DNA from 4 places in the Bacillus sp. KICET-3 genome. Region 1 is predicted to be linked to each of the others. Evidence: predicted binding sites of a transcription regulator. Region 1 holds the regulator's gene; each other region holds the start of a gene.
The links. Region 1 encodes Rex, which represses fermentation and respiration genes when NADH is low (regulators of the CRP and FNR family bind a similar motif). Its sites were predicted from a motif close to TTGTGAAATATTTCACAA; they were not measured.

Region 1 (8,047 bases):
ACCAATATGACGGCAATAACAGGCTTTTAGCTTTGGAAGAGGATCAAAATATTTTGCTTGAGGATTGGCTGAAAAAGCTGAAGGAAAGCAAGCAGCAAGTGCTGTTTTTAGGCAATGACACCGACATCCACAAGGAAATGATTGAAAAGACTCTAAATCATCAAGCCGTGATCGGAGGCGCTTCTCATCACCTTCCGCGGCCATCCGAATTGGCTTTAATCGGAGAGTGCAAAGAACCTGAGCCTGTCCACAGCCTTGTCCCGAATTATATTCGTTTGGCCGAGGCGGAAGCCGTATGGCTGGAAAAACAAAAGTAACGGGTGAAACCATGAATACTCAAATGGTCATACGTGATATGAGTCCAAAAGATGTAGATCAAGTGTATGAAATTGAAAAGCTGTCTTTTTCATCTCCATGGAAAAAGGAATCATTTTATCAGGAGCTTCACCATAATATTTATGCTCATTATCTCGTTCTTGAAGTCGACGAAAACATCATCGGCTACTGCGGGATCTGGATTGTGCTGGATGATGCGCAGATTACCAACATTGCCGTTTTACCCGGTTATCGGGGACGCCATTTTGGGGAAGCCCTTTTAAGAGAAGCTATGGAACTGTGCCGAAGAAAGAAGGCGGCCCAGCTTTCTTTAGAAGTCAGGGTATCGAACCATATTGCCCAAAGCTTATATCAAAAACTCGGTTTTCAGCCGGGGGGAATTCGCAAACATTATTATACTGATAATGGAGAAGATGCTTTATTAATGTGGGTGAGACTAAATGAATCATAAAAAAGATTTGTATGTATTGGGAATTGAGACAAGCTGTGATGAAACCGCCGCCGCCATCGTTAAAAACGGTACAGATATTGTCACAAACGTGGTCGCGTCACAAATTGAAAGCCATAAACGGTTTGGAGGGGTGGTTCCCGAGATCGCTTCAAGGCATCATGTAGAACAGATGACGATTGTGCTTGAGGAAGCCTTTTCACAGGCAGGCATGTCCTTTGATGATATTGATGCCATTGCGGTAACAGAAGGACCGGGACTTGTCGGCGCATTGCTGATCGGCGTCAATGCAGCCAAGGCACTGAGTTTTGCCCGCAATATTCCGCTGGTGGGCGTTCACCATATTGCAGGCCATATTTACGCAAACCGGCTTGTACAAGAGATCCGCTTTCCTGCGCTCGCTTTGGTCGTCTCCGGCGGACACACAGAGCTTGTGTATATGAAAGAACACGGCTCATTTGAAGTGATCGGGGAAACGCTCGATGATGCTGCAGGCGAAGCGTACGATAAAGTAGCCAGAACGATGGGGCTGCCTTATCCTGGAGGGCCTCATATTGATAAGCTCGCCCACCAAGGTGAAGCAAATGTACCGCTTCCGCGCGCATGGCTTGAAGAGGGGTCTTACAACTTCAGTTTCAGCGGCTTAAAGTCAGCGGTGATTAATACGCTTCACAACGCTTCTCAAAAAGGGGAAACGATATCTCCTGAAGATTTATCGGCAAGCTTTCAGGAGAGCGTCATCGATGTGCTGGTGACAAAAACGGAGCGCGCCGCTAAAGCCTATGGTGTCAAACAAGTGTTGCTTGCCGGCGGAGTAGCGGCAAATAAAGGACTTAGAACAGCCCTTGAAGAGACGTTCTCCGCATATCCGGATATCGAGCTGCTGATACCGCCGCTCTCTCTGTGCACGGATAATGCGGCGATGATTGCAGCCGCAGGAACCGTTGCTTTTGAAAAAGGAATCAGGGGAAAATATGATATGAACGGCCAGCCCGGCTTGGAGCTGACATCCTTTTGAAAACCTCACAGCTGTGAGGTTTTTTAGTACATATAAAGTTATAAACAAATTGTTAACATGTATCCACAGGACTGTGAATAACATCTAGAAAACCTATTATATAGAGCTTTTTTACCTGTTAATAATGTGCATAAATATTAGAAATGGTGTGGATATTGTGGGTAAATCGCTTTCTTCCCTTTAAATAAAGGATTTGTGTTGTGGATAAAAAACCACTTCAAAGAATGAAGTGGTTTTCGGTATTTATTCATTTGTAGAAAGTGCTTCCCATTCGGATAATAACTGTTCCAGCTCGTCATTCAGATGTTCATTTTCGAAGTTGATCTCCTGCACTTTTTCATGATCTTGAAATACTTCAGGCTCGCAAAGCAATTCTTCATTTTTTTCGATTTGGTCTTCAATGGCCGTGATCCGTGTTTCTATTTCTTCAATGCGGCGCTGGCGCTGGCGTTCTTTCCTTTTCCATTCTTTTTCTTCCTCATAGCTGCGTTTTGCTCCGGCCTCTTTTTCTGAAGCGGTTTTTCGCCGTTCTTGCGTTTTTTGCTTTTCCAGTTCTTCGAGCTCAAGCTGCTGCGCCTTTTTTTCTGTGTAATAATCGTAGTCCCCTAAATATTCTTCCACCTTTTCAGGGGAGAGCTCAAATACTTTTGTTGCGATGCGGTTGATAAAATAACGGTCATGAGACACAAATAGAATCGTTCCGGGATAGTCAATCAAAGCGTTTTCCAATACTTCCTTGCTGTCTAAGTCCAGATGGTTTGTCGGCTCATCAAGAATGAGAAAATTGGCTTTTTGAAGCATCAGCTTGGCGAGCGCGAGCCGGGCTTTTTCACCCCCGCTCAGGGCGTGAACCGGTTTTAGCACATCATCTCCGGAGAATAGAAAATTTCCCAGGCATGTTCTAATATCTTTCTCATTCATCTCTGGATACTCATCCCACAGCTCGTCAATGACGCGTTTTGACGAAGTCAATTCAGCCTGTTCCTGATCGTAATAGCCGATCAAGACATGTGAGCCCGTTGTGATCGTTCCGGCGGCAGGCTTCAGCTTCTGTATCAGCGTTTTTAACAGCGTCGATTTTCCGATACCGTTAGGGCCGACAAGCGCCACGCTTTCCCCGCGTGTAATATGAAAATTGAGCGAACGGAGGAGCGGAGGCTGATCTTGATAGCTGACCGTCAGATCTTCGACGCGTAAAACGTCATTTCCGCTTTGCCGCGAAATCTCAAAGCGGAAGTTGGCTGATTTTTCATCGCCGAGCGGTTTTGTCATGACTTCCATCCGCTCGAGCTGTTTTCTTCTGCTTTGGGCGCGCTTTGTCGTTGAGGCCCTTGCCAGGTTGCGGTCAACGAAGTCCTGGAGCTTGGCGATTTCATCCTGCTGCTTTTCATACAGCTTGGTCTCTCTTTCAAGGTGTTCCGCTTTTAATGTAAGATATGAGCTGTAGTTTCCGATGTATTTTTTGCTCTGGGTGCGGGAAATCTCATATACTTGGGTGACGACCTTATCAAGAAAGTACCTGTCATGGGAGACGATCAGAATGGCGCCGCTGTAGTTTTGCAAATATTGTTCCAGCCATGTGAGCGTGTCGATGTCCAGGTGGTTTGTCGGTTCATCAAGAATCAGCAGATCAGGCTTTGTCAAAAGCATTTTTCCGAGTGCGAGCCTCGTTTTTTGTCCGCCGCTTAAATCCTGCACGCGCGCGGAATCGCCGTGTCCGGCGAATCCCATTCCGTGGATCACAGATCTGACGTCAGCTTCATATTGATAGCCGCCTTTGTCTTTAAACGTCTGCTGGAGTCTATCGTACGTTTTCATTAAAGATTCCAGCTTGTCCGGATCAGCATGCGCCATTTCCTCTTCAATCGAGCGCATCACGGTTTCCATCGTTTTCAAATGATCAAAGACCGAAAGCAATTCCTCTTTAATCGTCAGCTCGGAATCAAGTCCTGAATGCTGATCAAGATAGCCGATGGTTAAATCCTTCGGCTTAATGATGTCCCCTTTTTCATAAGACAGGCGGCCGGCGATAATTTTTAAAAAAGTCGATTTTCCGGCTCCGTTGCGGCCGACGATCGCAATCCGGTCCCGTGATCTGACTTCAAGCTTTATATTCGTTAAAATGGAATCGGCCCCAAACGATTTTGAGAGCTGATTGACTTGTAAAATCATCATGATCTATTTCACCTCTTGTTTGCTATTTTAAGTGTAGCCTATCAGATAGCAGTCAGCAAACAATTAAGTGAAGTCTGGAAGATTTTAACCAAAAGAAAAAGACAGATTGAAAAAAATAGTGTATGATCTTTATAAGGAGAGTTTTTATCATGAACCAATTTACACACTTTAATGAACAAGGCAGAGCCAAAATGGTTGATATAAGCGAAAAGGAAGCTTCAGTCCGAACTGCTGTGGCTCTCTCAAGCGTGTCCATGACAAGAGACGTGCATGCAAAAATCAAGAACCAGGAAATGGGGAAAGGCGATGTGCTGGCGGTGGCCCAGGTAGCCGGAATCATGGCGGCGAAGCAAACGTCCGCCATCATCCCGATGTGCCATCCGATTGCCCTTAAGGGAGTCGATATCGCCTTTCGATGGGAAGAAAAAGAACAGAACAGCATCCTGCATATTCAGGCAAAAGTCAAGACAAAAGGGAGTACAGGTGTGGAAATGGAAGCGTTAACGTCAGCTTCCGTATGCGCCCTGACTGTTTATGACATGTGCAAGGCGGCGGATAAGGGAATGGTGATAGGCCCGACCTATCTTGCAGAAAAGACGGGCGGGAAAAACGGCGACTATAAAAGGGAAAAAGCTGAAGTAAACATGGAGGATCGGTTATGAACTTGGATCATTCAAAAATTCCGCAAGCGACAGCGAAACGGCTGCCGTTATATTATCGTTTTTTAAAAAACCTTCATGCATCAGGAAAGCAGCGTGTTTCGTCTGCTGAGCTGAGCGATGCCGTAAAAGTTGATTCTGCTACAATTCGCAGGGACTTTTCATATTTTGGAGCTCTCGGCAAAAAAGGCTATGGCTATAATGTGAATTATTTGCTGTCCTTTTTCAGAAAGACGCTCGATCAGGATGAAATGACAAACGTAACGCTCATCGGTGTAGGAAATTTAGGAACAGCCTTTCTCCATTACAATTTCATTAAAAACAACAACACGAAAATTGCGATTGCTTTTGATGTCAATGAAAGCAAAATCGGAACAGAAGTCGGAGGCGTTCCCGTATACGACCTGAATAAACTTGAAGAGCATTTGACAGATGACATCCCCGTCGCCATTTTGACGGTCCCGGCCCATGCCGCCCAATCGATTACGGACAGGCTTGTTGCGCTCGGTATCAAAGGTATTCTCAATTTTACGCCGGCCCGTTTGAATGTGCCGGAACACATTCGAATTCATCATATAGATTTAGCGGTTGAACTTCAGTCATTGGTGTATTTTCTGAAGCATTATTCAATGACGGAAGAAAAATGACGGAAAGGGGGAGGCTTTTATATGCCGACAATCGGTCCTGGAAGCTTTATTTTAATCGTTATTTTGGCGATTTTGATTTTCGGTCCGAAAAAACTTCCTGAACTGGGAAGAGCAGCAGGCAATACATTACGGGAGTTTAAAAACGCGACAAAAGGTCTGGCGGATGACGATAACGACAAAAAGAAAGAAGATCAGTAGGATGGGATGACATTGATGAAGGGAAAAGAAATGTCGCTGTTGGAACATATTAAAGAATTGCGAAGACGGCTCATGTTCACTGCCTTCTTTTTTGCCGTTTTTGTCATGGCGGGCTTCTTTCTTGCAAAGCCGATCATTATTTATCTGCAGCAGACGGAGGAAGCCAAACTGCTTACGCTCAATGCGTTTAAACTGACGGACCCTTTGCTGGTATACATGCAGTTCGCTTTCATCATCGGCGCTGTCATGACCTCGCCGCTCATTTTGTATCAGCTGTGGGCGTTTATCAGCCCGGGGCTGTATGAAAAAGAACGCAAAGTGACGCTAAGCTATATTCCTGTATCGATTATTCTCTTTTTAGGCGGCATTGCCTTTTCTTACTTTATTTTGTTTCCGTTTGTCGTTGATTTTATGATGAACTTATCCGATGATCTCAATGTGAATCAAGTCATCGGAGTGTACGAATATTTTCAATTTCTTCTGCAGCTGACGCTTCCTTTCGGTTTATTGTTTCAGATGCCTGTGGTGGTTATGTTTGTGACAAGGCTCGGCTTGGTGACGCCAATGTTTTTGTCAAAGATCAGAAAGTATGCCTACTTTGTTCTGTTCGTCATTGCGGCGGTTATCACTCCGCCGGAGCTGTTGTCTCATTTAATGGTTTCAGTGCCTTTATTAATTCTTTATGAGATCAGCATCGTGATTTCGCGAATCGCCTACCGGCAGGCGCAAAAAAATGCAATTCGGGAGGAAAACCAGGCATTTCTGCAGAAATAAAGAGCCATCTCTCTTTACGAGAATGGCTCTTATCTTTAAAACGAGTTGTTTTATTTTTTTCTTTTCAACCTGCTTGAAAGGGCGAACATTTTAAAGGAAATGCTGATGTTGTAAGCAGCGAAAAGCATGAGAAGAATCGTGTAGAACGACCACATATTCCCCGGAGTGGTAGCTGCCAGATACGTAAACAGCACACCGGTCAAAAAATAAATCAATCCCCAAAATTTCGGGCTTCTTATCATAAAAATCCTCCAATAATCATTTGCATTTTTTCGGCTCGTTCCAAATATTCTTCAATAGGCCCCTGGAAAGTCTGGATAATGACGACAAGCGTATTCATGGCGACATGGGCGAAGATCGGTACGATGATCCGGTTTGTCCTGACGTATAAAAACGCGAATGTGAAGCCCATTGCCGTATAGATTAAAAGGTGTGAGAAATCCAGGTGGACAACCGAGAATAAAATGGAACTGATTAAAGCGGCGATAAAGAAATTTGTTTTTTCATAAAATGCCCCAAAAATGATCTTTCTGAAAATGATTTCCTCCAGAATAGGACCGAATACAGATGAAACAAACATCATGAGCGGCAATGCATGAATGATATCCATGATTCTTTGTGTATTTTCCGATTCGGGATTTACACCGAACAGTTTCATTTCGATCGCGGCGGCAATCGATTGGGCAAAAAGCGCGAGAAAAACGCCGAGGACCGCCCAGGCGATAGAGACACCGATCGATGCTTTCGGGGCGTTTCGAAGCGTTGTTTTTGGAGCGGTCCTTAAAATCAACAGCACGATCACAAGACATAGTGTAAAGGCGATGACAGACCATACTCCGACGAGTGTGAGCTGAGTTTCGGCGGGTGGCTGCCCCTTTCCGACGCCAAGAAAATAAAGCAGCGGCAGACCGACAACGGACGACAATTGCATGAGCACGTATGTCAAAATAATAAACCAGTATTGTTTTCTCAAGCCGTATGTACTCCTTTTCTAAAGATCTAAAGCAGACTATGTTTATTGTAACACACTCCATTCAAATTATTGGGCGGGAAGGATAACGGGAAATATGTAAGCGCAAAAAATTTTTAACCTTATCACTTGAAATTGCCCTGGAGATTCTTTATTATAAGAATTGTGTTAGCACTCACTGAGTGCGAGTGCTAAAATTACATATGAAAATATTGAGGAGGTTGTTTCATTGTTAAAGCCATTAGGTGATCGCGTTGTCATTGAGCTCGTTGAGTCTGAAGAAAAAACTGCTAGCGGAATCGTACTTCCTGACTCCGCAAAAGAAAAACCCCAAGAGGGTAAAGTGGTTGCTGCCGGTTCAGGCCGTGTGTTAGAGAGCGGAGAGCGCGTTGCATTAGAAGTCAAAACAGGCGACCGCATCATCTTCTCAAAATATGCAGGTACCGAAGTGAAATATGAAGGTACTGACTACTTAATCTTGCGTGAAAGCGACATTTTAGCTGTTATCGGCTAAGACATAAATAAAATCTTTAAACAATCCTGAGGAGGTTCGAATAACATGGCAAAAGATATTAAGTTTAGCGAAGAAGCCCGCCGTTCAATGCTGCGCGGTGTAGATGCATTGGCGGATGCTGTAAAGGTAACGTTGGGACCTAAAGGACGCAACGTCGTTCTTGAGAAAAAATTCGGTTCTCCATTAATCACAAACGACGGTGTAACAATCGCGAAAGAAATCGAGCTTGAAGATGCTTTCGAAAACATGGGTGCCAAACTTGTTGCTGAAGTTGCCAGCAAAACGAACGATGTTGCCGGTGACGGTAC
Region 2 (8,047 bases), 1.7 Mb from region 1:
CGCGAATACTCCAAAACCAAAAATGAAGCTGATGCAACAATTCTTATCGGGGGAGGCGGCTTAACAGGCGTCGAGCTTGTCGGTGAGCTTGCTGACATCATGCCAAATCTTACGAAAAAATACGGTGTAAACCCTAAAGAAATCAAATTAAAATTGGTTGAAGCAGGGCCGAAAATCCTTCCTGTTCTTCCGGATGATCTTATCGCACGCGCGACTGCCAGCCTTGAAAAACGCGGCGTTGAATTCTTAACAGGTCTTCCTGTCACAAATGTAGAGGGGAACGTCATTGATCTGAAAGACGGATCAAAAGTAGTTGCCAACACATTTGTTTGGACTGGCGGCGTACAAGGAAATCCTCTTGTCGGCGAATCAGGCCTTGAAGTCAACCGCGGACGCGCGACTGTGAACGAATTCCTTCAATCTACTTCACATGAAGATGTGTTCGTTGCCGGAGACAGCGCTGTCGTCTTTGGTCCGGACGGCCGTCCATATCCGCCGACAGCACAAATTGCATGGCAAATGGGCGAACTGATCGGCTACAACCTATACGCATACTTAGAAAACAAATCTCTTGAAACATTCAGCCCTGTCAACTCAGGTACGCTTGCAAGCCTTGGCCGCAAAGATGCAGTTGCGATCATCGGCGCTAACTCAACAGCCCTGAAAGGACTTCCTGCTTCCTTAATGAAAGAGGCAAGCAACGTGCGCTACCTAAGCCATATTAAAGGTCTATTCAGCCTGGCTTACTAATAAAATTCCAGCACTACTTATAGTGTAAACTATAAGTGGTGCTTTTTTATGCCGTAAATTTGACGGGGAAATGAAATATTTTGAATTTTTTAGTTTACTGTTGTTCCAGTCAGCTTCAAATGCCCACACTACACAATTTTCGAAGTATATCCCGCCCCTTTTTGCAATAAAGTATTAAAACATGAGCGGAAGGGGGGAACTGAATGTCCAAAACCGTAAAGCTTTGCCTGTGCATCATGATAATATTCGTTCTGGGGATTGCGTCCCACACAGTTGGAGAAGAGGCTGCCGTCCATGCGACTGAAAAGAACGACGGCCTTGCCGCCGAACTTGACCGGATATTAAAAAATGAGCCTGACTTAAAAGGAGCGCTTGCGGGAATCAGCGTCAGATCGGCGGACACCGGAAAGGTCGTATACAGCCATATGGGAGACGTCAGAATGAGACCCGCATCCAATCTGAAGCTTTTGACCGCCGCCGCTGCTCTTTCTGTGCTTGGCGAAGATTATTCTTTTACAACAGAGGTGCTGGCTGACGGGCCTGTCCAAGGGAAAAAGGTCGAAGGGAATCTCTACTTAAAAGGAAAAGGCGATCCCACACTGTTAACAGAGGATTTTGATAAGCTGGCTAAAAGCATCCGTCAAAAAGGAATCAGGCAGATCCGCGGAAACCTTGTCGGGGATGATACTTGGTATGACGATGTCCGCTATTCGCCAGATATATCCTGGAGCGATGAACATACATATTACGGAGCACAGATTTCCGCATTAACCGCATCGCCAAATGAAGATTATGATGCAGGCACAGTGATCATCGAGGTGAACCCTGGCGGAAAAACCGGGCAAAAACCAAAGGTTACGGTATCTCCAAAAACGGCATATGTAAACATCGCCAACCATGCCGAAACCGTCCCCGCCGACGGAAAAAAAGAGATCACAATCGCAAGGGAGCATGGCACAAATACGATCAATATCAAAGGCACGATCCCGATGGAAACATCAAGAGTCAGGGAATGGATCGCTGTTTGGGAACCGACCGGCTATGCTCTTGATTTGTTTAAGCAGGCGCTCAAGCGGCACGGCATCAAAGTGCTCGGAAAAACAAAAACCGGCGTCTCGCCGCAAAACGCGCACCGTGTCACAACCCATCAATCCATGCCGCTTTCAGAGCTGATGGTGCCGTTTATGAAGCTCAGCAACAACGGCCATGCCGAAACATTGGTCAAGGAGATGGGAAGGACGGTTAAAGAAGAAGGGAGCTGGGAGAAAGGGCTTGGCGTTTTAAAAGAAACGCTTCCGAGGTTTGCCGTTGATCCAGACGCCATCCTCCTGAGAGACGGTTCGGGAATCTCCCATATCAATCTCATCTCCGCACATCAGATCACAAATCTGTTATTTTCCGTTCAGGATAAAAAATGGTTTTCCGTTTTTCTGCATTCACTGCCGGTTGCCGGCGAAAGTGACAGAATGGCCGGCGGAACATTGCGCAACCGTATGAAAAATCCGGCCCTCAAAGGTAAAGTAAAGGCAAAGACAGGCTCGCTGTCGACCGTCAGTTCATTATCCGGCTATGTTGATACAAAAAGCGGAGAAACGTTGATTTTCTCTGTCATTTTAAATCAGCTGCTTGATGATGAGAAAGGAAAAGATATCGAAGACAAAATCGCCGAGGTATTAGCCGCCCAATGACAGCACCCGTTTCTTAAGAAGCGGGTGTTTTTCTTGTCCTAAATGGAGACAACGCGCCGTTTTTCGGTATTTTGATTTATATATAACAGTTTTGACTTTTTCTTCTTTTATTATAATACAGATTCAATCATGAATTTGTTTTCTAAGGGCTGCATCTTCAATTTGTGTAAGTTCTACGAACTTTGTTAAGAATTTCACATACTTGTGACTTTTTTCACATTCAAACCTGTTCTACAGATCATAAGATATATATGTAACAGCTGTTATAAAAATGATTAAAAAAAGAGGTGGACGAGATGGAACAATGGAAAGGCTTCACCACAAATGTATGGCAAAAAGAAGTAAACGTACGGGATTTCATTCTGAATAACTTTCAGCCTTATGAAGGCGACGAATCGTTTCTGCAGCCTCCAACCGAAGCGACAACTGCATTATGGGATCAAGTCATGGAGTTATCGAAAAAAGAGCGTGAAAACGGCGGTGTTCTTGACATGGATACGGAAATCGTATCAACCGTCACATCGCATGGACCCGGCTATTTAAATCAAGACCTGGAAAAAGTGGTCGGCGTTCAGACAGATGAGCCATTCAAACGCTCCCTTCAGCCATTCGGCGGCATTCGCATGGCAAAGCAAGCCTGCCAATCATACGGATTTGATTTAAATCCGGAAGTCGAAAGAATTTTTACAGACTACCGCAAAACGCATAACCAAGGTGTATTTGACGCCTATACAGATGAAATGAAGCTGGCCCGCAAGGTCGGAATCATTACAGGTCTTCCCGATGCATACGGACGCGGACGCATCATCGGCGACTACCGCCGGGTCGCTCTTTATGGTGTGGATTTCTTAATCAGCGAAAAGAAAAAAGATGCAGCCGGCACATCAAACATCATGTCTGAAGAAAACATCAGGCTGCGCGAAGAGCTGTCAGAGCAAATTCGGGCATTGAAAGAATTGAAAGAGATGGCCGCAGGATACGGCTTTGACATTTCACAGCCGGCTGCAAATGCGAAAGAAGCGTTTCAATGGCTGTACTTCGGATATTTGGCCGCCATTAAAGAGCAAAATGGAGCCGCGATGAGCCTTGGCCGCGTCTCAACGTTCCTGGATATTTATATTGAAAGAGATTTGCAGAATGGGGTGCTGACAGAGGAGGAGGCACAAGAGCTTGTCGATCATTTCGTCATGAAGCTCCGCTTAGTAAAATTCGCCCGTACGCCGGAATACAATGAATTGTTCAGCGGCGACCCGACATGGGTAACAGAATCAATCGGAGGAATGGCACAAGACGGCCGCGCTCTTGTCACAAAAAACTCGTTCAGATTCCTTCATACGTTGGACAATCTGGGTCCTGCACCTGAACCGAACTTGACCGTACTTTGGTCTGTCAGACTTCCTGATGGCTTTAAACAATACTGCGCCAAAATGTCCATAAAAACGAGCTCGATCCAGTATGAAAATGATGATATCATGCGTCCCGAATATGGTGATGATTACGGTATCGCTTGCTGTGTATCAGCAATGGCAATCGGCAAACAAATGCAGTTTTTCGGAGCACGCGCCAACTTGGCGAAAGCGCTTCTTTATGCGATTAACGGCGGAAAAGACGAAAAGCATAAGATGCAGGTCGGACCGGAAATGCCGCCAGTCGCCTCAGACATTTTGGATTATGATGAAGTCATGCATAAGTTTGATCAAACGATGGAATGGCTTGCAGGGCTGTATATCAACACGCTGAACATCATCCATTATATGCATGATAAATATTGTTATGAAAGGGCGGAAATGGCGCTCCATGACACTGAAATTCTTCGCACAATGGCGACTGGAATCGCGGGATTGAGCGTTGTCGCTGACTCGTTAAGCGCTATTAAATATGCAAAAGTGAAAGCGGTCAGGGATGAAAATGGCATTGCCGTTGATTTTGAAACAGAAGGCGATTTCCCGAAATACGGAAATAATGACGACCGCGTGGACGCCATCGCTGTCGACATTGTTGAAAGATTTATGAAAAAGCTGCGCAAACACCAGACATACCGGAAATCCATGCCGACAATGTCCATATTAACGATTACATCAAATGTCGTATACGGGAAGAAAACCGGAAATACGCCAGACGGCCGCCGGGCGGGTGAACCATTTGCCCCGGGAGCAAACCCGATGCACGGACGCGATACAAAAGGTACGCTTGCTTCCCTTTCATCAGTGGCAAAACTTCCTTACAGCTATGCGTTGGACGGAATTTCGAACACGTTTTCCATCATCCCGAAAGCTCTCGGCAAAGATGAAGCAAGCCGCGCTGCCAATTTATCAAGCATTCTTGACGGATATGCCGAAAAAGCGGGCCATCACTTAAATGTTAACGTATTCAACAGGGAAACATTGTTGGATGCGATGGAACATCCAGAGGAGTATCCGCAATTAACCATTCGCGTATCAGGCTATGCGGTGAACTTCATTAAGCTGACAAAAGAACAGCAGTTAGACGTCATCAGCCGCACATTCCATGAAACCATGTAACATCAATCATGCGGGGCGTCCTTCGGCGCTCCGCTCCCATCACAAGGGGTGATCCACATGATGCACGGTCGCATCCATTCGATTGAAACATTTGGCACGGTCGATGGGCCGGGTATTCGCTATGTCGTCTTTATGCAGGGCTGTATATTGCGCTGCCAGTTTTGCCATAATGCGGATACCTGGGAAATCGGAACAGGAAAACAAATGTCCGTTTCTGAAATCGTCGATGATATCCAATCCTATCTCCCGTATATGAAATCTTCCGGAGGCGGGATAACAGTGAGCGGGGGAGAACCGCTTTTACAGCTGCCGTTTTTGATCGAACTGTTCAAGGCCTGCAAAAAACACGGCATTCATACGGCGCTTGATTCTTCGGGCGGATGCTATTCCAAGGCAGACGCATTCCAGGAGCAGATCAGCGAATTGATCCAATATACCGATCTCGTTTTGCTGGATGTAAAACAAATCGACCGTAAAAAGCATATGAAACTAACCGGAATGCCGAATGATCATATTTTGGAGTTCGCCGAATTCCTCAGCGATCATCATATCCCTGTCTGGATCCGCCATGTCCTTGTTCCCGGCATCACGGATATTGATGACGATTTGAACCGGCTCGGAACGTTTATCGGAGGCCTTTCAAACGTCGAAAAGGTTGAAGTCCTCCCATACCACAAGCTCGGTGTCTACAAATGGGAAGCGCTTGGACTTGAATACCCATTAAAAGAGGTCGAACCTCCCGATGAAGAACGGATTGAACATGCATACAGATGTTTGACTGCTCATGTAAACTTCAGGAAGCCGTTTACCGAAACACTTGCATAAAAACGCCGCCTTTTTACAATAGTAAAACAGATGTTGGAAGTGAAACCTGCTTCCCTATATAAAAACGGCAGGCTATAAAAACAATAAACATAAGCAGGGTGGACAGCATGATGTATCATTTGTATTCTCATAATGACCTGGACGGAGTCGGCTGCGGAATCATCGCAAAGGCGGCCTTTGGCGAGCAGGTGGAGGTACGCTACAACTCCGTCACAGGCCTGGATGTCCAGGTTGAACGGTTTTTAGACAGAGCGAAAGACAAAGGAAAAAAAAAGGGCGGTTTATTTATCACGGATTTATCCGTTCATCAAGAAAATGAAAACAGGCTGAATGAATATGCCGAAGCAGGCGGACAGGTCAAACTCATCGATCACCATAAAACAGCGCTCCATTTGAACGAATACCCATGGGGAATGGTAAAAGTCGAATATGAAGACGGAAGACTCGCCTCAGCCACTTCTCTTTTTTATGAATACTTGGCTGAAAACGGCCTGATCGAGAAAACGAAAGCGATGGATCAGTTTGTCGAGCTCGTCCGGCTTTATGACACATGGCAATGGGAAGAAGCCGGCGCACTTCAGGCGAAGCGGCTGAATGACCTGTTTTTTATGGTGTCCATCGATGAATTTGAAGAAAAAATGCTCCGGCGCCTGAAAGAGAACGGCGAATTTTCTTTTGACGAATTCGAGGAAAAAATTCTCGATATGGAAGAAGAAAAAATCGAACGGTACATTCGCAGGAAAAAGCGGGAAATCGTACAGACCTTTATTCACGGGCACTGTGTCGGAATCGTCTATGCCGAAAACTATCATTCAGAAGTCGGAAACGAGCTGGGGAAGGAATATCCCCACCTTGATTATATTGCGATCTTGAATATGGGCGGTAAAAAGGTGAGCCTTCGCACCATTCATGATGAAACAGACGTTTCAGAGATCGCCGGCACATTCGGCGGAGGAGGCCATGCCAAAGCAGCCGGATGCCCGCTGACAGACGAAGTGTTCAGGCTGTTCGTGCAAGAGCCGTTTCCGATTGAACCGCTTAGAGCCGACGCTTTCAGAAACATATATAATCTGAAAGAATCTGAAAACGGATCGCTTTATGCAAACAGAGAAGAGGATCAATTTTTCCTCTTTCCGGCCGAAAACGGCTGGAACATTCAATTGAACGGGGTCATACAGCACGAAACCTTTGCTTCCTTTCAAGAAGCCGAGCGGTTTATCAAGCGGAATTATGCGGCTTGGCTTGTCAGGGATGAGCCATTTGTCCAATTTCTGATGCAGCACGTCAAAGACCATCTTCATACAACAGGCTAAGACACAAAAAGTCTTAGCCTGTTATCCTATACAAATGCACCGTTTTGACATATAATAACAGAAAGTTCAGAATTTTTCTAAAAGGGGTGGATGCTCATGAACGTGATGTGCGAAAACAGCCAATCAAGGGAATTCCGGGCGGTGTGGATCGCCACTGTCACAAACATCGACTGGCCTTCGCAAAAGGGCCTCACAGTGGAGCAGCAGAAAGAGGAGTACCTGAAGCTGCTGAATGATGTGACAGAGATGGGAATGAACGCTGTCGTCGTTCAGATCAAACCGACGGCTGACGCCTTTTATCCTTCCGCATACGGACCATGGTCTGAATATTTAACAGGGGTCCAAGGAAAAGACCCGGGATATGATCCGCTTTGTTTTTTGCTTGAAGAAGCGCACCGGAGAGATCTCGAATTTCACGCATGGTTCAACCCTTATCGAATCACGATGAATCATACCGATTTGAACAGGCTGTCAGCAGATCATCCGGCGAGAAAGCATCCGGACTGGGTTGTCGCCTACGGAAGCCAGCTGTTCTACAATCCCGGCATTCCAAAAGCGCAGGATTTTATCGTCAAAGGAATAGAGGAAGTCGTCAAAAACTATGACATAGACGCTGTTCACATGGATGACTATTTTTACCCGTATAAGATAGCGGGCAAAGAATTCCCCGACTTTGATACGTATGAACAATACGGAAAAGACCGCTTTGCCAATATTGAGGATTGGCGGAGAGACAACGTCAACCAGCTCGTTAAACAGATCAACAGCGCTATTAAAAAACAAAAACCGAATGTCAAATTCGGAATTAGTCCGTTCGGCGTCTGGCGGAACAAAGCAGATGACCCGACAGGATCGAACACGACAGCAGGAATGACCAATTATGACGATCTTTACGCAGATACGAGAGAATGGATTCAAAAAGGATACCTCGATTACATTGCCCCGCAAA
Region 3 (8,047 bases), 930 kb from region 1:
AAAAACGGCGTTACTTCTTTTCCATTCAGCTTGTAATCTATCAAAAACGACTGGAAGCTTTCCAAATGGATCTTAATAATATTCTTTCCTTTCGCGGCGCCGAAGTACTTGTCATTCGGCTTCGCGTAATGGGAGTTTGTGTAGTTGATGACGCTCGTCAAATCATCGCTGCTTGCATACGCCTTTTGCGTCGCATTCTGAGCCGCCTGAACGCCGTCATAGATCGTGTAATTGTAAGGCCCTAAATATTTGACGATATAGTTGCGGTCAAACGTTCTTGTCAGCAGCTCCGGACGGTCTTTTTCAGCGACTGACAGGTTGATATAAAACAAAAGAACACCCGCCAGAACGACGACAGCGGCCCATCTTTTCTTCAGTTGTGAAGCCTTCAGTTCCGGCATGCGCACACACAGCGCAATCAGAATAATCAAGTCAATGACATAGATGATGTCGTGAAAAGACATGATGGCAAACACGCCGTCCGACATATTGCCAAGGTTTCCGGCTTGTTTCAGGTTTGCAAAAGTCAAAAAGTCATCAAAGAAACGGTAGAACAAAATGTTTGCATATAATACAAACGTCATCACGGCGTCAAGGACAATAATCCATATCGCCGCGCGCCTTCCCTTTGCAAATAAAGCCAAACCGAGAAACACAATGGTAAAGCTGAATGGATTGATAAATAAGAGAATCTGCTGCGTGGTTCCCTTCACGCCTAAGTTAAATTCCATTAAGTAAGAAGCATAGGTTTTCGCCCATACCAAAATAACAGCTAACAAAAAAAAGCTTAGCTTATGAGAGAATATTTTTTTCATGATAACCTCTACCTTTTAACATTTTAGTCTTTTTCTGTTCCGGCAAGCGGTCACATCAAAGCAAACTAGTTCTACAATAACATAAAATAGGAAAAACAAACATTGTTTTCTTAAACGCTACAGCTCCCGGCCTGATACAGGCGCATTACATTGCCATTAGTATGACGGATTTATTCCTCAAAAGGTTTCACAAGACATTTCATTTTATATGAAGGCTTTTTATTTTCAGATTCTATGATATGCTTTGGCGACTTCGTTATGAATAGAAATATATGATGCGGCCCGGCCAAACCGGGGGATAGCTATCTATCTTTATCAAACTCTTTCAGATAAGCGTTTCTCTGCGCATCCGTAAACTGGCCGATCCAATCCTGCCGGGCTTCTTCTGTCATATGCGGGAGGATGTGAAGCTCAACCGCTTTATAAAAAGCCGGTTCCGGAAGAATGTTGTAAGTCGGAATGCGCACCATCCGGTTTTCCCTGGTCCGGATCAGCACATCCATTAAAAAGATGCCTTTCAGGCTGTATCGGTGCCAATCCATTCTGATGCTTTTCATGTCCTTGATATCGACCGATTTCTTGCCTGAGAACAGCCGGCCGTTTTCTCCTTCTATAATATTGAAGATAACGTTTCCTTTTTTCGTGAACGCGGGGAAAACGATTAAAAACAGGGTGAAGAAAAAAAGGCTGAAAAAAAGGCCCGCAGGTATGGCCAAAAGATAATATTTTGTTTGAAATGTCATTCCCATATAAAACAGCCACAGACTTGCAGCCCCGAATCCAAATGTAGCGAGAAACAGCCAACATCTGAAAAACATTTTGCCCCTTACTTCTATCAATCCATCCAAATGTGAAGACCTCCCTTCCCCTTTCAAGAAGCGGAATAGCGGTTTGCCATTTTGATTCTTGCTTTATAGGCGGCTGCTTTTATTTTTCTTCAGCGCTTTCACACAACTATTTTCACTTCTTAACACAGGCCATTTTTATTCATTATAATCATCTAGAAAATGCGCCAAATCCTACTAAAGTATGAGTTTTATCTCCTTCAAGCTTAAATTTTGCTTAAATTTACAATGTGAGGGAGAAGAAAGATAAGCCACTACTTCTTTTTATGTAATGGATCGGTTGCGCCATATGATAAGCCCCCATTCAAAAAGGCCGCCGGTCACATCCGGCAGCCCTCCCCGCTATTTCGATATATCAACAAACCCCTCGCCAAACACATCCCTGACGTCATGGATGATGACAAAGGCTTTTTTGTCTGTGCTGCGAATAATCTTTTTCAGCATGGACAGCTCCTGCTTATTGATGACGATATATAAAATCTCTTTAGAATCGCCCGTATAATGGCCGCGGCCCGATAAGACCGTAACCCCCCTGTCCATCAGCGTGTTCACTTGCGCGGCGATTTCATTTTTATGCTCAGAAATAATCGTAATCGCTTTTTTCGTATTGAGCCCTTCAATGATAAAATCCATCACCTTTGTGGCAATGTAAAGCATGACGATCGTAAACATCAGCTTTTCGGCCCCAATGATAAAGTAGGAACTGAATACGACAACCAAATCAATCATTAATAAAGCATAGCTGATGTTCCAGTCAAAGTATTTATTCGCGATTCTGGCAAGGATCGCCGAACCGGCGGTCGTTCCCCCGACGCGGATGATCATGCCGATGCCGACACCGGCAAATACGCCGGCAAAAATCGAGCTGATGATCACTTCCTCAGAAGGGATGACCCACTCTTCCGTCACATGAAGAAAAAATGAATTGGCCGCTACCGCGATGATCGTATACACCGTTGTTTTTTTATCCAAAAACCGATAGCCGATGATCAGAAGAATCCCGTTCAGCACAAAGTTTGTTATGCCTGGGGACCATTCAAACAGATAATACAAAATGAGCGTGATCCCGGTAACGCCCCCTTCTCCCAGATCATTCGGTATCGCAAACAGATTAACAGCCAATGCAAAGAAAAATGCTCCTACGATGATCAGAACGATATCAATGACTTTCTTTTTCATATCACCAGCTCCTTTTCAAAGATTGATCATCACAATAAAAACCCAGGAGAGCGCTCTATAAAGAGCATAAACTCCTGGGCTTTTATCCCACCGTGTCATAACGATTTATCGTTATGTGTTTTCTCTCGGACCAGGCCAAATGCGGGGCATCTGCGGAACCCTAGAAAACCACTTTTTCTTTCGTTCTATCAATTTGTCATCTTCAAGCATTATAAGTGAATTTCAGAAGCCTATCAACCCCATAAAAGATTTGATTTTCTGTAAAATAGCTTCCATGTATAAACAAAAAAACGTTCTATAATAAAAATATACGTGCTTGCCTGAGGGAGGCGCTCCGATGGATAAACAGAAACGGCAATGGATCATTAGACAAACCATACTCGAACATCCCGTTGAAACGCAGGAACAATTAGTCAGCCTGCTGAAGAGCCGCGGTGTAACCGCTTCTCAATCTACCATTTCAAGGGATATAAAAGAGATGTGCCTTGTCAAACAAAGCAATGAAAATGGAAGACTTGTCTATCTTACAAACCCTACTTTATCACTTAACACCACAAAAATACTAAAGGAGAAAATGTCAGATGTCGTCTTACAGGTCACCCGCTCCGGAAACATGGTCATCATTAAGACGATGCCCGGAAATGCCCATGCGATCGGGGTTCTGCTTGATCAGCTTGGACGGCCCGAGATGCTGGGCTGCATTTGCGGCAATGATACCTGTCTGGTGATCTCTGAATCTCCCGAAACGGCGCAGTCCTTTTGTGAGAATTTGTGCTGAAGCCGTTTGCAATAGCCGGTCCCGCTGGAGGGCCGGCTTTTTCATGTTCAAACATTGTTCAAAAATAAATCCCCTTAAAAAATATACAGAATTTATACGTTTTTTTTATTGTCCTGACAGCCGTTCATTTTCAAATTATCATATTTATTCATTTTTGCTTTTGCTTCATCAAAAAATATGTGAAATAGTTCTCATTCTTGCTGTTAGCGCTCTCACAGCGCTTCTTCTCCCGCTGCTTTAAGCTGAACATGTAGTAAAAAAGAGCTTAGGAGGCGGGATGATCATGACGACACCGATACACGTTTACTCAGAAATCGGCAATCTGAAAACCGTCATGCTGAAGCGGCCCGGGCGGGAATTGGAAAATCTCACACCCGAGTATCTTGGACGGCTTCTGTTTGACGATATTCCTTATTTGACAGCCGTTCAACAGGAACATGACCAATTTGCAGAAGCACTAAAACAACAAGGAGTGGAGGTTCTTTATTTAGAGCAGCTGACAGCCGAAGCACTGGAGGACGCAGCCGTCCGCAAGCAGTTTATCAGCGATCTTTTGTCTGAAAGCAAAGCAGACATACACGGGGCTTATGAGAAATTAAACGAATACTTACTTTCGATGGATACCAGTTCAATGATCGAACATGTCATGAGCGGCATTCGAAAAAATGAATTGGAAAAAGGGACGCGCACCAACTTGCATGAGTTGATGGAGGATCCTTATCCATTCTATCTCGATCCAATGCCAAACCTTTATTTCACAAGAGACCCGGCAGCCGCAATCGGCAACGGACTAACCATCAATAGAATGAAGGAACCAGCCCGCCGGAGAGAGTCGCTGTTTATGCGCTATATCGTGCAGCACCATCCGCGATTTAAAGGCCTGGATATTCCGATCTGGCTTGATCGCGATTCCAGCTTCAATATCGAAGGCGGAGACGAGCTTGTACTTAATGAGGAAACGGTGGCAATCGGCGTCTCAGAACGTACGTCCGCCCAGGCAATTGAACGCCTCGGCCGAAATTTATTGAAACGCCAAAACCAAATTCGCCGGGTACTGGCCGTAGAAATTCCAAAAACCAGAGCCTTTATGCACTTAGATACTGTATTTACGATGGTTGACCGCGATCAATTCACGATCCATCCGGCAATTCAAGGTCCTGAAGGAGACATGCGGATCTTTATCCTTGAACGAGGAGAAACCGATGAAGACATTCATATTACTGAAGAGCACAATCTGCTTGAGGTCCTGAAAAAAACGCTCGGCCTTTCAGATGTGAACCTGATTTTCTGCGGAGACGGAGATGAAATCGCTTCAGCCCGCGAACAGTGGAACGACGGCTCCAATACCCTCGCCATCGCTCCAGGTGTTGTGGTCACTTATGACCGAAATTACATTTCCAACGCCTGCTTGAGAGCGCAGGGCATCAAAGTCATCGAAATCCCGAGCGGAGAGCTTTCAAGAGGACGCGGAGGCCCGCGCTGCATGAGCATGCCGCTTTACCGTGAAGATATCAAATAGCCGTTTTAGAAAAAGGAGAGAGAACAAAATGGAGAAAACAATCGATTTAAAAGGCAGAAGCTATTTAGCCGAAAAAGACTTTTCAGAAGAGGAAATCCTTTATTTGCTCGATCTTGCCCAAGAATTAAAAGACAAAAAAGCACAAGGCATCAAACATCGCTATTTAGAAGGCAAAAACATCGCCTTGTTATTTGAGAAACCGTCAACCAGAACGCGCTGTGCCTTCACAACGGCCTGCATCGACCTCGGCGCCCATCCTGAGTACCTTGGCAAAGACGATATTCAGCTCGGCAAAAAAGAATCGATCGAAGATACGGCAAAAGTTCTCGGCCGGATGTTTGACGGTATTGAATTCCGCGGTTTTGAACATGAAAAAGTTCTGTCGCTGGCCGAACATTCAGGCGTACCGGTATGGAACGGCTTAACCGATTTATGGCATCCAACACAAATGCTTGCCGACTTCATGACAATCAAGGAGCACACAGGACGTGTGAAAGGCATCAAACTGACCTATATCGGCGACGGCCGGAACAATGTTGCCAACAGCCTGCTCATCGGCGGAGCGAAAGTCGGCATGGATGTCAGAATCTGCTCGCCTGAAGACCTTTTCCCTGATCAAGAAATCGTGGAAATGGCAGAGGCTTTCGCAAAAGAATCCGGAGGAAAGGTGACCGTAACAAGCGATACAGATAAAGCGGTCTCAGGAGCTGACGCGCTGTATACAGATGTCTGGGTGTCCATGGGTGAAGAAGACAAATTTGCTGAACGCATTAAATTGCTGAAACCTTATCAAGTCAATATGGATCTGGTCAAGAAAACCGGAAATGACGAGGTCATCTTCCTTCACTGTCTGCCAGCTTTCCACGATCTCCATACAACATACGGACAAAATGTATATAAAGAGCACGGCCTCAAAGAGATGGAAGTAACAGATGAAGTCTTCCGCAGCAAACATTCTAAAGTATTTGATGAAGCGGAAAACCGCATGCACACGATTAAAGCAGTCATGGCGGCGACACTGGGCGAGCTTGACTGACGGAAAAAGGGAGCCTTTCTCCCTTTTCCACCCTTAAACCGAATGAGGTGACCAAAATGGCGGAAGAAAAAAAACTGGGTCTGTTTGCGCTCATAGCGCTTGTCATAGGATCGATGATCGGCGGTGGGGCATTCAACCTCGCAAGCGACATGGCTTCCGGAGCCGGGGCCGGAGCGATTTTGATCGGCTGGGTCATTACCGGAATCGGCATGATCGCCCTGGCTTTCTCTTTTCAAAATCTCACGACGAAAAGGCCTGATTTAGACGGCGGCATTTTTACGTATGCACGGGAAGGATTCGGTCATTTCATGGGCTTTAACAGCGGCTGGGGATACTGGTTCGCAGCCCTGCTCGGAAACGTCGCATACGGGACGCTGCTGTTCAGCTCAGTCGGATATTTCATCCCCGCGTTTGGAAACGGGCAAAATATCGCATCTATTATCGGGGCGAGCGTGATTCTTTGGATCGTACACTTCTTGATTCTGCGGGGAGTCCAATCCGCTGCCATGATTAACTTAATTACGACCATTTCAAAACTGGTGCCGATTTTTGCATTTATCGTCGCCATCATCTTTGTTTTTCATCTTGATTTATTTACTCAGGATTTTTGGGGGAAAGGGCTTTCGCTCGGGTCAATCGGGGCGCAGGTCAAGAGCACGATGCTTGTCACCGTTTGGGTGTTTACAGGTATTGAAGGCGCCGTGCTTTTTTCAAGCAGGGCCAAAAAATCGAGCGATGTCGGTAAAGCAACCGTTATCGGTCTGATCAGCGTGCTTGCGATTTATGTGATGATTACCATGCTCTCTCTCGGCGTGATGAATCAGGAAAACCTGGCCGGCCTTCCAAACCCTTCAATGGCCGCGATCATGGAGCATATCGTCGGCAAATGGGGCGCTGTCCTGATCAACTTGGGATTAATTATTTCTGTATTGGGCGCCTGGCTGGCATGGACATTATTCGCCGGGGAACTGCCGCTGATTGCCGCGCGGGAAGGAGTCTTTCCAAAGTGGTTCGGAAAAGTAAATAAAAACGGCGCGCCTTCAAACGCGCTCACATTGACAAACGCCATTATCCAGCTGTTTCTGCTGACGTTTATCATCTCAGATGCGGCTTACCAATTCGCTTTTTCCTTGGCATCTTCAGCAATCTTAATCCCGTATTTATTTTCCGGACTTTATCAGCTCAAATACAGCTGGATTCACAAGGAGCCTGACCGGTTCAAAAACGTGGTCATCGGGATCATCGCAAGCATTTACGGTATTTGGCTTGTGTATGCTGCCGGTCTTGACTACCTGCTGTTGACGATGATTTTATATGCGCCTGGCATTCTCGTATTCCGGGCTGTCCGGAAAGGTAAAAAAGAAGGTTCGGTATTCAACAGGGCAGAGCTTGTCATAGCCGCCATCATCCTGGTCTTGGCTGTCGTTGCCATTGTGAAACTGGCATCAGGAGGCATTTCCATTTAACAAACTTCACTGAATCAGAGGTGTTTTACTATGAAAAAAAGAAAAATCGTTGTCGCACTAGGCGGGAACGCGATTCAAACCGGAGACCCAAGCGCGGAAGCACAGCAGCGGGCCTTGAAAGAAACAGCCGCATATTTGGCTGATATGATCGACAGCGGCACCGAATTAATTATTACACATGGAAACGGCCCGCAAGTCGGGAACCTGATGATTCAGCAAAAAGAAGCTGATTCTCCAAAAACGCCGGCAATGCCGCTTGAAACCTGTGTATCCATGACACAAGGAATGATCGGCTACTGGATGCAAAACGCCATCGATGAAGCGCTCCAGGCGAAAGGAAAGGACAAGCATGCGGCAACTATCATTACCCGTGTCGCCGTCCGCAGCGATGATGAAGCATTCCGCAATC
Region 4 (8,047 bases), 960 kb from region 1:
GTTTTTCAATTGACACAGGCATCCAATTTATGGACAAGCTTCTGAACCGTGGAGGCATCGAGGGAATGCTCGGTTCTGTCACCGTCATTATCCTCGGACTCGGATTTGGAGGGCTCCTGGAGCATTTAGGCGTTCTCAAAGTGATTGTGTCAAAATTCCAAAAAAAGCTGACATCTGCAGGCAATGTGACGTTTTCGACCCTCATTGTCGCCTTCCTGGCTAATGTTTTTGGCTGCGCCATGTATGTCTCACTGATTTTAACGCCGAAAATCATGGAGAAAAGCTATGATAAGCTGCACATCGACCGGAGGGTGCTGTCAAGAAACGCGGAGGTTGGAGGCACGATGACATCCGGAATGGTGCCTTGGTCAGACAACGGGATTTATATGGCCGGAATTTTGGGCGTCTCTACCTTTGCTTACTTGCCGTTCATGTGGATGAGCTTTGTTTCGATCGGACTCGCAATTCTGTACGGATATACCGGAAAATTCATTTGGTACACGGATAAAAAGAAGACGCCGGCGCAGTAGCTGATATTGATTAAATCATGGGGGGGGATTCTGTGATGAATGGCAAAAATATTATTCGAAATTTGATGCTGGAAATTCCTTCAGCACCAGGAAACCTTGGAAAGGTGACCACCGCGATCGGCCTTGCCGGCGGAGATATCGGCGAGATTGAGACGATCAAGGTTGGGCCGCACTATACGATGAGAAACATCACCGTTCAAGTCGAGCATGAAGAACAGCTGACCGAGATTCTTGAAGTGATTCGCAATCTAAAGGAAGGCATTCATCTTCATACTGTTTCCGATGACGTGCTTTCCGCGCATGAGGGCGGGAAGATCCATATGAAAAGCAAAATGCCGATCCGGTCGCTCGCTGACCTGAGACGGGTATATACACCAGGGGTCGCCAACGTATGCGAAATTATTAAGGAAGAGCCGCAAAAAGCAAAAATCTACACCGGAATCGGCAATACGGTCGCCATCGTGACGGATGGAACCGCCATTCTCGGCTTGGGAGATATCGGTCCGGTTGCCGGAATGCCGGTTATGGAAGGGAAAGCCGCACTGTTTGATCAGCTGGCCGGAATCAGCGGCATCCCGATTCTGCTTGATACGAAAAATCCCGACGAAATCGTCCAAACGGTGAAGAACATCGCACCCGGATTTAATGGTATTCTACTCGAAGATATCGGCTCTCCGCATTGCTTTGAAATCGAGGAGCGCCTGAAAGAGCAGCTGAATATCCCGGTGATGCATGATGATCAGCATGGTACTGCCGTTGTTACACTGGCGGCGGCGATTTCAGCCGCAAAAAGCGCAGGTGTCGACCTGAAGCAGGCCCATGTCGGCCAAATCGGTCTTGGCGCTGCCGGCGTCGCCATCTGCCGAATGTTTATGGCTTACGGAGTAAAACGGGTAATCGGAACGGATAAATCAATGGAAGCGATGGCCCGCTTGGAGAATTACGGCGGTCATGCCGCTGAAAACATTGAGGAGCTCATGGAAAGCTGTGATATTATCATTGCGACGACAGGCGTGCCCGGACTGATCAATAAAAAATGGGTCCGCTCAGGCCAGGTGATTTTGGCACTGTCCAATCCGAAGCCTGAGATTGAGCCTGAAGAAGCGCTTCAGGCAGGTGCCGCCTATGCCGCGGACGGCCGGTCTGTCAACAATGTTCTTGGATTCCCCGGCATTTTCAGAGGCGCCTTACATGCAGGGGCTGAATCGATCACCCATCCGATGCTTGTTGCCGCAGCCGAGGCAATTGCCTCCTGTACAAAGCAGGGCGATCTGGTACCTGATCCGCTGAATCCAGATGTTCATGCGATCGTCGCTGAAGCTGTGGAAAGAGCCGCGCTTTCAAGTAAGAAATAAATGCAAACGGCTGCCGCTTTATCGCAATACAGATAAGGCAGCAGCCGTTTTTCTTGCAAATTGTAATGGCGGTTCAACAGATTGAAAATGAATATACAGCAGATTCGGTTTGGTAAAAATCCAATGATTGTGCAATGCGCTGATGATCAGGCCTTGATCGGCGAGCTTTTTCGTGAAAAGCGGAATTTCTTCCGCCATATTTAAGGCGACGCCGTTTTGATCAAGCGACTCAAACATGACCTCTTCCATCCCGACTCCCCGGCTCGGCCTCCCCTGAATGGTGACGTTTAAATTCCGGTTTACACTGACGGAACAAACGCCGTGTTCCACTTTCGCCTCTCCATTCAATATTTGTCCAAATTGCCGGCAGAGCGTTTGAAAACTTTGCATATCATACAGCCTCCATTTTAAAAGTAGTATGATTTTATGAACCGCGTCATCTTTTCATGATACTTTTATAAATGGAAGCAGGCGCTATTTGATGATTTCTTTCGCGCCGGGCTCGTTCGCATAGTAATACATAAAGCCCATCATAAATCCGCCGCCGACCAGATTTCCCAATGTTACGGGAATTAAATTGTGAACAGCGCCGTAAATAGAGATGGTGTCCGGATGTTCGGTCACCAAAGCGACGGCGAAAGTGGCCATGTTGGCGATGCTGTGCTCATATCCGGAAATAAAGAAACAAAAAACAAACAGCATCATGGAGAACATTTTTGCACCGTCGCCTTTTTGAGACATCGGAATAAAAAAGGCAAGACAGACGAGCCAATTGCAAAGAATCGCTCTGAAAAACAATTCCGGCATCGGCGTATTCATTTTATGATCGGCTGCATTCAGCAGAAAGCTGTTGACGGACGGGTCTTTAAATAAGCCGGTTGAAAAAATAAGACCTGCGAACAAGACGGCTCCCATTATATTTCCCGCATAACTGAAGATCCACAGCCTTAAAACATCAAACCAGCGCATCTTTTTGCGAAGCGCCGCAAATGTATAATAAAATGTATTTCCCGTGAATAAATCTCCCCCGCCATAAACAATAAGAATAATGGCTCCCCCAAAAGTGACCGCTGCGATTGGATATGTGAACGGAGACTGTTCAAGATAAAAAAAGTTCCCCGTTTTAAATGCGACAATAACGCCAAATCCGATGAACATGCTTGCCAGCATAGACCGCAAAAGATAGCGGAGCGGACTTTGCATAAAGATGCTGCGCTTTTTCAATGCGAGCTCTTCTACTAAAATGAGTGATTTGGTTTCCATGTTTTTCACCACCATCAAGAAAGGATCTATGATTACGGAATAAGTATAGCAGGGTATTGTGAAATATTTCACAAGATGTGTGGCTTTTATGTGAACAAAGATAAGGAAATATCATCCATAGGTATGAGAATCGTTTTGGTTTCGGGGCCTATTGAACGCTTTTCATTTCTGCGGCTTTTTTGTATAAAGTGAGGGAGGGGGTGATGGAATGGATCTGCAGAAAATCATTGATCAAGCGGTGGAATCATCAACCGGGAATTTGGCGGTTCGAAGAATAAAAGAAGTGGGAGGCGGCGACATCAACCGCTCTTTCCTTGTAGAAACAGATGAAACCCGCTTGTTCATCAAAGTCAATCATGGAGTGCCGGCCGATTTTTTTGAAAAAGAGGCCATGGGACTTGCAGAGCTGAAACAAACAAACGCCGTGAAGGTGCCGGAAGTGTTGGCGTACAACGGAAAAAGCGATGCCGGGCGTTTTCTGGTTCTCTCCTATATCAAAAGCACACTCTCTTTTCAGGCTGAGGAAAAGCTTGGCGTCCAGCTGGCCGGCATGCACCGGACGAAAAAGCCGTATTACGGTTTGGCGCATAATAATTATATCGGTACATTCCAGCAGGAAAACGGCAGATATGACAGCTGGAATACCTATTACCGGGAGAAAAGGCTGCTTACGCAAATCAAACTCGCTTGTGAAAAAGGTTTTTTGAATGAAAGACAGGCGGAGAAGCATATCAGGCTTGCAGAGTCGATCGGACGCTGGCTTCCGGACAACCCCCGCTCATCCGTGCTGCATGGAGATCTTTGGGGAGGCAATTGGATGACAGGCGGGGACGGTTCCCCATATCTTATCGACCCGGCCGTATTATATGGGGACTGCCAGATGGATTTGGCGATGACCGCATTGTTCGGCGGTTTTACTGAACGGTTTTACCGCGCTTATGAGGAAGCGTCGGGAGAAGCGCTCAATCGCGACATCTGGCCTTTATATCAGCTGTTTTATGTTTATATGCATTTGAATTCCTTTGGTGAGAGCTATTTGGCTCATACCGAAAGAATTGTCAAACAGTATATCGGATAAGTGACAGTCCAAAGGCAAAAATATCGATTTTGTGACAGAACAAACACCCTTTCAAGGGTGTTTTTTAGTTGATGGAACGGGCTTTTGCTCAACATCATGGTAAATAAAACCTATTTGTTGTCAAAAAAAGTTTGGTTTTTAGTCAAGGTTTGGTCACAAAATGATCCATTTTTTAGGTAATTAGATCTTTTTTTCTATAATCAAACGGTGTAAATTACTTATATAAGTAGTCTTTATGTTGTTTTATAAGTCTATTGTATTATTTTGAGAGCAGACGGCTTTGGGCATCTCAAAGCGTCACCTGTAAGAGCATTATTGTGAAGTGCTGAACAAATGGAGAAGCATGATTTTTGATCAAATGGAGGTAGCAGGGAATGAACGAATTAATCTTAGCCCGGTTTCAATTCGCTTCAACAACAATCTTTCACTTTATCTTTGTTCCGATGTCAATCGGACTTGTCTTTATGGTTGCTTTGATGGAAACCCTTTACGTTGTAAAGAAAAAAGACGTTTACCGGACGATGGCGAAATTTTGGGGGCACTTATTCTTAATTAACTTTGCCGTCGGTGTCGTCACCGGGATTTTACAGGAGTTTCAGTTTGGGATGAACTGGTCTGAATATTCGCGCTTTGTCGGCGACGTATTCGGAGCCCCGCTGGCTGTTGAGGCCCTTTTGGCCTTTTTTATGGAATCGACCTTCATCGGTTTATGGATATTCGGCTGGGACCGCCTTCCGAAGAAGGTTCATTTGCTCTCCATCTGGCTTGTGTCGATCGGTACGATGCTGTCTGCATTTTGGATTTTAGCCGCCAACTCGTTTATGCAGGAGCCTGTCGGCTTTGCGATTAAAAACGGCCGGGCGGAGATGACCGATTTCTTTGCGATTATTAAAAACCCGCAGCTGTGGGTGGAATTTCCGCACGTCATTTTCGGCGCGCTTGCCACGGGGGCGTTTTTTATCGCCGGTGTGAGTGCGTACAAAATGCTGAAAAAGCAGGAAATGGCCTTTTTTAAAAAGTCTTTTCAGATCGCCATGATTGTAGCGCTCGTTTCAGGAATCGGCGTTGCCTTCAGCGGTCATGAACAGGCACAGCATCTGATGAAGAGCCAGCCGATGAAAATGGCTGCAAGCGAAGCGCTTTGGGATGACAGCGGAGACCCTGCCGCATGGACGATGCTTGCCAATATTGACTCGGACAAGCAGGAAAACAAGTCTGAAATCAGCATTCCTTATGCGCTGAGCTATCTGGCTTATAAAAAATTCAGCGGCGATGTTCCGGGGATGAAAACATTGCAAAAACAATATGAAAAAAAATATGGGGAAGGAAACTATATTCCGCCGGTAAAAACGACATTTTGGAGCTTCAGGATTATGGCAGGCGCGGGAATCCTCATGATCATTGCGGCTTTGACCGGACTTTTCCTCAGCTTCCGCAAAAAGCTTGAGACTAGCAAATGGTTTTTGCGGGTGATGGTCGGACTGATCGCATTTCCGTTCATCGCCAACACGGCGGGATGGATTATGACAGAGATCGGACGGCAGCCGTGGACGGTTTTTGGAATATTGACAACCGCTCAATCTGTTTCACCGAATGTTTCAGCGGGAATGCTTCTGTTCTCGGTGATTGCGTTCACTGCGATTTATCTCATTTTGGCGCTGGTCCTTGTCTATCTGTTTGTCCGTGAGATTAAAAAAGGGGCTGGGCATCATGACCATCATCATGAGGCGCCCGTTTCGACAGACCCGTTTGATCAGGAGGTTTACCATGGTATCTCTTAATGAGCTCTGGTTTATATTAGTCGCGGTGTTGTTCATAGGTTTTTTCTTTCTCGAAGGCTTCGATTTCGGAGTCGGAATGGCGACCCGGTTTCTCGGGCGGAATGAGCTTGAACGGCGGGTGATGATCAATACGATCGGCCCTTTCTGGGATGCGAATGAAGTCTGGCTGCTGACCGGCGGCGGGGCGATTTTCGCCGCTTTTCCAAATTGGTATGCGACGATGTTCAGCGGATATTATATCCCGTTCGTGTTTGTGCTGCTTGCCTTGATTGGACGGGGTGTCGCTTTTGAGTTCAGAGGAAAAGTGGAAACGGCGAAATGGACGAAGACGTGGGATTGGGTCGTGTTTTTCGGAAGCCTTTTGCCGCCGTTTTTGTTCGGCGTTTTATTCACCAGCATTTTACGGGGGATGCCGATAGACGCCGAGATGAATATTCACGCCGGCTTCACAGATTATGTGAATGTCTATTCGGTCACCGGCGGGGTCACAGTCACGCTTTTATGCCTGCTGCACGGCCTGATATTCATTACCCTTAGAACGGAGGCGGACTTGCGTGACCGTGCGAGACAGCTGGCCGGAAAAGTTATTTTCGCCGTTTTGGCCGCGCTCGCTGCTTTTGTTGCGCTGTCCATTTTTGAAACCGATCTGTTCACAGGCCGCGGCCAGGTGACGATTCCGCTTGCCGCTTTGATTGTCGTCTGCTATGTGCTTGCCATCATGTTTATGAAACAAAAACGCGACGGCTGGACGTTTGCCATGACGGGAGCGGGGATCGCACTCACAGTGGGCACGATTTTTACGGCGCTGTTTCCGCGCGTCATGATCAGCTCTGTGAAAAGCGCATATGACTTGACGATCTATAATGCTTCCTCAGGCGACTATTCGTTAAAAGTCATGACGATTGTCGCGCTGACATTGCTGCCATTTGTGCTGGGCTACCAAATCTGGAGCTACTATGTGTTCCGGAAACGAGTCAGCAGTAAGGAGCCTATGATTTATTAATGGGAAAAGATCTCTTTCAATATAAAGGAATGAAACGGATTCTCGCGGTGCTGACCATGCTGACCTTGATGCAGGGCGCCGCGATCATCATGCAGGCGGAGTGGCTTGCGGAGGCGGTGACCCGCCTTTTTAACGGCGAACGAATCGATGCGCTGTATTCGTTGCTCACCTTCTTTCTTGCGGCGTTTCTGCTTCGCCATGCGATCACGCTTGTAAAGCAGCGGGCGGTTTATCATTACGCCGCAAAGACCGGGGCTGATATGCGGAAAAGCTTTCTGGAAAAGCTTTTTCAATCCGGACCGCTGCTTGCAAGACAAAAGGGGACAGGGCATGTGGTCACGCTCGCCATGGAAGGCATTGCCCAGTTCCGCCGCTATCTGGAGCTGTTTCTTCCGAAGATGGTCAGCATGGCTGTAATCCCGGCTGCAATTGTATGTTATGTCTTTTTCAAAGACAAATCGTCGGCAACGGTCTTAATTGTGACGATGCCGATTTTGATTGCGTTTATGATTCTGCTCGGGTATGCCGCTAAAAGAAAAGCCGACCGGCAGTGGAAAAGCTACCAGGTGCTATCCAATCATTTTACAGACTCGCTTCGCGGACTGGAAACATTGAAGTTTTTAGGTTTAAGCCGTTCACATGAGAACAATATTTTTAAGGTGAGCGAAAGATATCTGAAGGCGACGATGAGTACGCTCAAAATCGCTTTTCTGTCATCGTTTGCCCTTGATTTTTTTACGATGCTGTCCGTTGCGACTGTGGCTGTGTTTCTCGGATTGGGACTTGTAGAAGGGCATATAACACTCGGCCCGGCTCTTACGATACTCATTTTGGCTCCCGAGTTTTTTCTGCCTGTGCGCGAGGTCGGCAACGATTATCATGCAACATTGAACGGACAGGAAGCGGGAAAAGCGATCAAGAACATTTTGGATGCACCCGCTTTTCAAGAGGAGGAGCCGCTTGAGCTTGGTGTATGGTCTGATGAGGATCAACTGCAATTAAAAAACGTCTCTGTACAGCATGAGGAAGGGGAAAGC

Region 2: the regulator Rex is predicted to act here: its motif matches at 2,641-2,658, upstream of pflB (formate C-acetyltransferase).
Region 3: the regulator Rex is predicted to act here: its motif matches at 3,795-3,812, upstream of arcA (arginine deiminase).
Region 4: the regulator Rex is predicted to act here: its motif matches at 4,542-4,559, upstream of R5H20_RS22265 (cytochrome ubiquinol oxidase subunit I).

Annotation. Positions count from the first base shown of each region.
Region 1 is NZ_CP137345.1:702,886-710,932, forward strand. It holds gene tsaB (tRNA (adenosine(37)-N6)-threonylcarbamoyltransferase complex dimerization subunit type 1 TsaB) at 1-317, shown strand, start outside; gene rimI (ribosomal protein S18-alanine N-acetyltransferase) at 329-787, shown strand; gene tsaD (tRNA (adenosine(37)-N6)-threonylcarbamoyltransferase complex transferase subunit TsaD) at 777-1,802, shown strand; gene R5H20_RS03515 (ABC-F family ATP-binding cassette domain-containing protein) at 2,046-3,977, opposite strand; gene moaC (cyclic pyranopterin monophosphate synthase MoaC) at 4,127-4,639, shown strand; gene R5H20_RS03525 (redox-sensing transcriptional repressor Rex) at 4,636-5,283, shown strand; gene tatA (twin-arginine translocase TatA/TatE family subunit) at 5,305-5,481, shown strand; gene tatC (twin-arginine translocase subunit TatC) at 5,488-6,255, shown strand; gene R5H20_RS03540 (YdiK family protein) at 6,306-6,494, opposite strand; gene R5H20_RS03545 (CPBP family intramembrane glutamic endopeptidase) at 6,494-7,228, opposite strand; gene groES (co-chaperone GroES) at 7,455-7,739, shown strand; gene groL (chaperonin GroEL) at 7,785-8,047, shown strand, end outside.
Region 2 is NZ_CP137345.1:2,408,755-2,416,801, reverse strand. It holds gene R5H20_RS12275 (NAD(P)/FAD-dependent oxidoreductase) at 1-750, shown strand, start outside; gene dacB (D-alanyl-D-alanine carboxypeptidase/D-alanyl-D-alanine endopeptidase) at 954-2,438, shown strand; gene pflB (formate C-acetyltransferase) at 2,735-4,960, shown strand; gene pflA (pyruvate formate-lyase-activating protein) at 5,021-5,785, shown strand; gene R5H20_RS12255 (DHH family phosphoesterase) at 5,896-7,098, shown strand; partial or broken gene R5H20_RS12250 (glycoside hydrolase family 10 protein) at 7,213-8,047, shown strand, end outside.
Region 3 is NZ_CP137345.1:4,389,471-4,397,517, forward strand. It holds gene R5H20_RS22415 (lipoteichoic acid synthase) at 1-815, opposite strand, end outside; gene R5H20_RS22420 (YfjD family protein) at 1,118-1,633, opposite strand; gene R5H20_RS22425 (YitT family protein) at 2,003-2,839, opposite strand; guanidine-I (ykkC/yxkD leader) riboswitch at 2,909-3,014, opposite strand; gene argR (arginine repressor) at 3,177-3,617, shown strand; gene arcA (arginine deiminase) at 3,901-5,136, shown strand; gene argF (ornithine carbamoyltransferase) at 5,165-6,172, shown strand; gene arcD (arginine-ornithine antiporter) at 6,229-7,638, shown strand; gene arcC (carbamate kinase) at 7,669-8,047, shown strand, end outside.
Region 4 is NZ_CP137345.1:4,357,650-4,365,696, reverse strand. It holds gene nhaC (Na+/H+ antiporter NhaC) at 1-530, shown strand, start outside; gene R5H20_RS22285 (NAD-dependent malic enzyme) at 566-1,885, shown strand; gene R5H20_RS22280 (DUF1259 domain-containing protein) at 1,904-2,275, opposite strand; gene R5H20_RS22275 (formate/nitrite transporter family protein) at 2,360-3,148, opposite strand; gene R5H20_RS22270 (fructosamine kinase family protein) at 3,357-4,226, shown strand; gene R5H20_RS22265 (cytochrome ubiquinol oxidase subunit I) at 4,601-6,007, shown strand; gene cydB (cytochrome d ubiquinol oxidase subunit II) at 5,994-7,010, shown strand; gene cydD (thiol reductant ABC exporter subunit CydD) at 7,010-8,047, shown strand, end outside.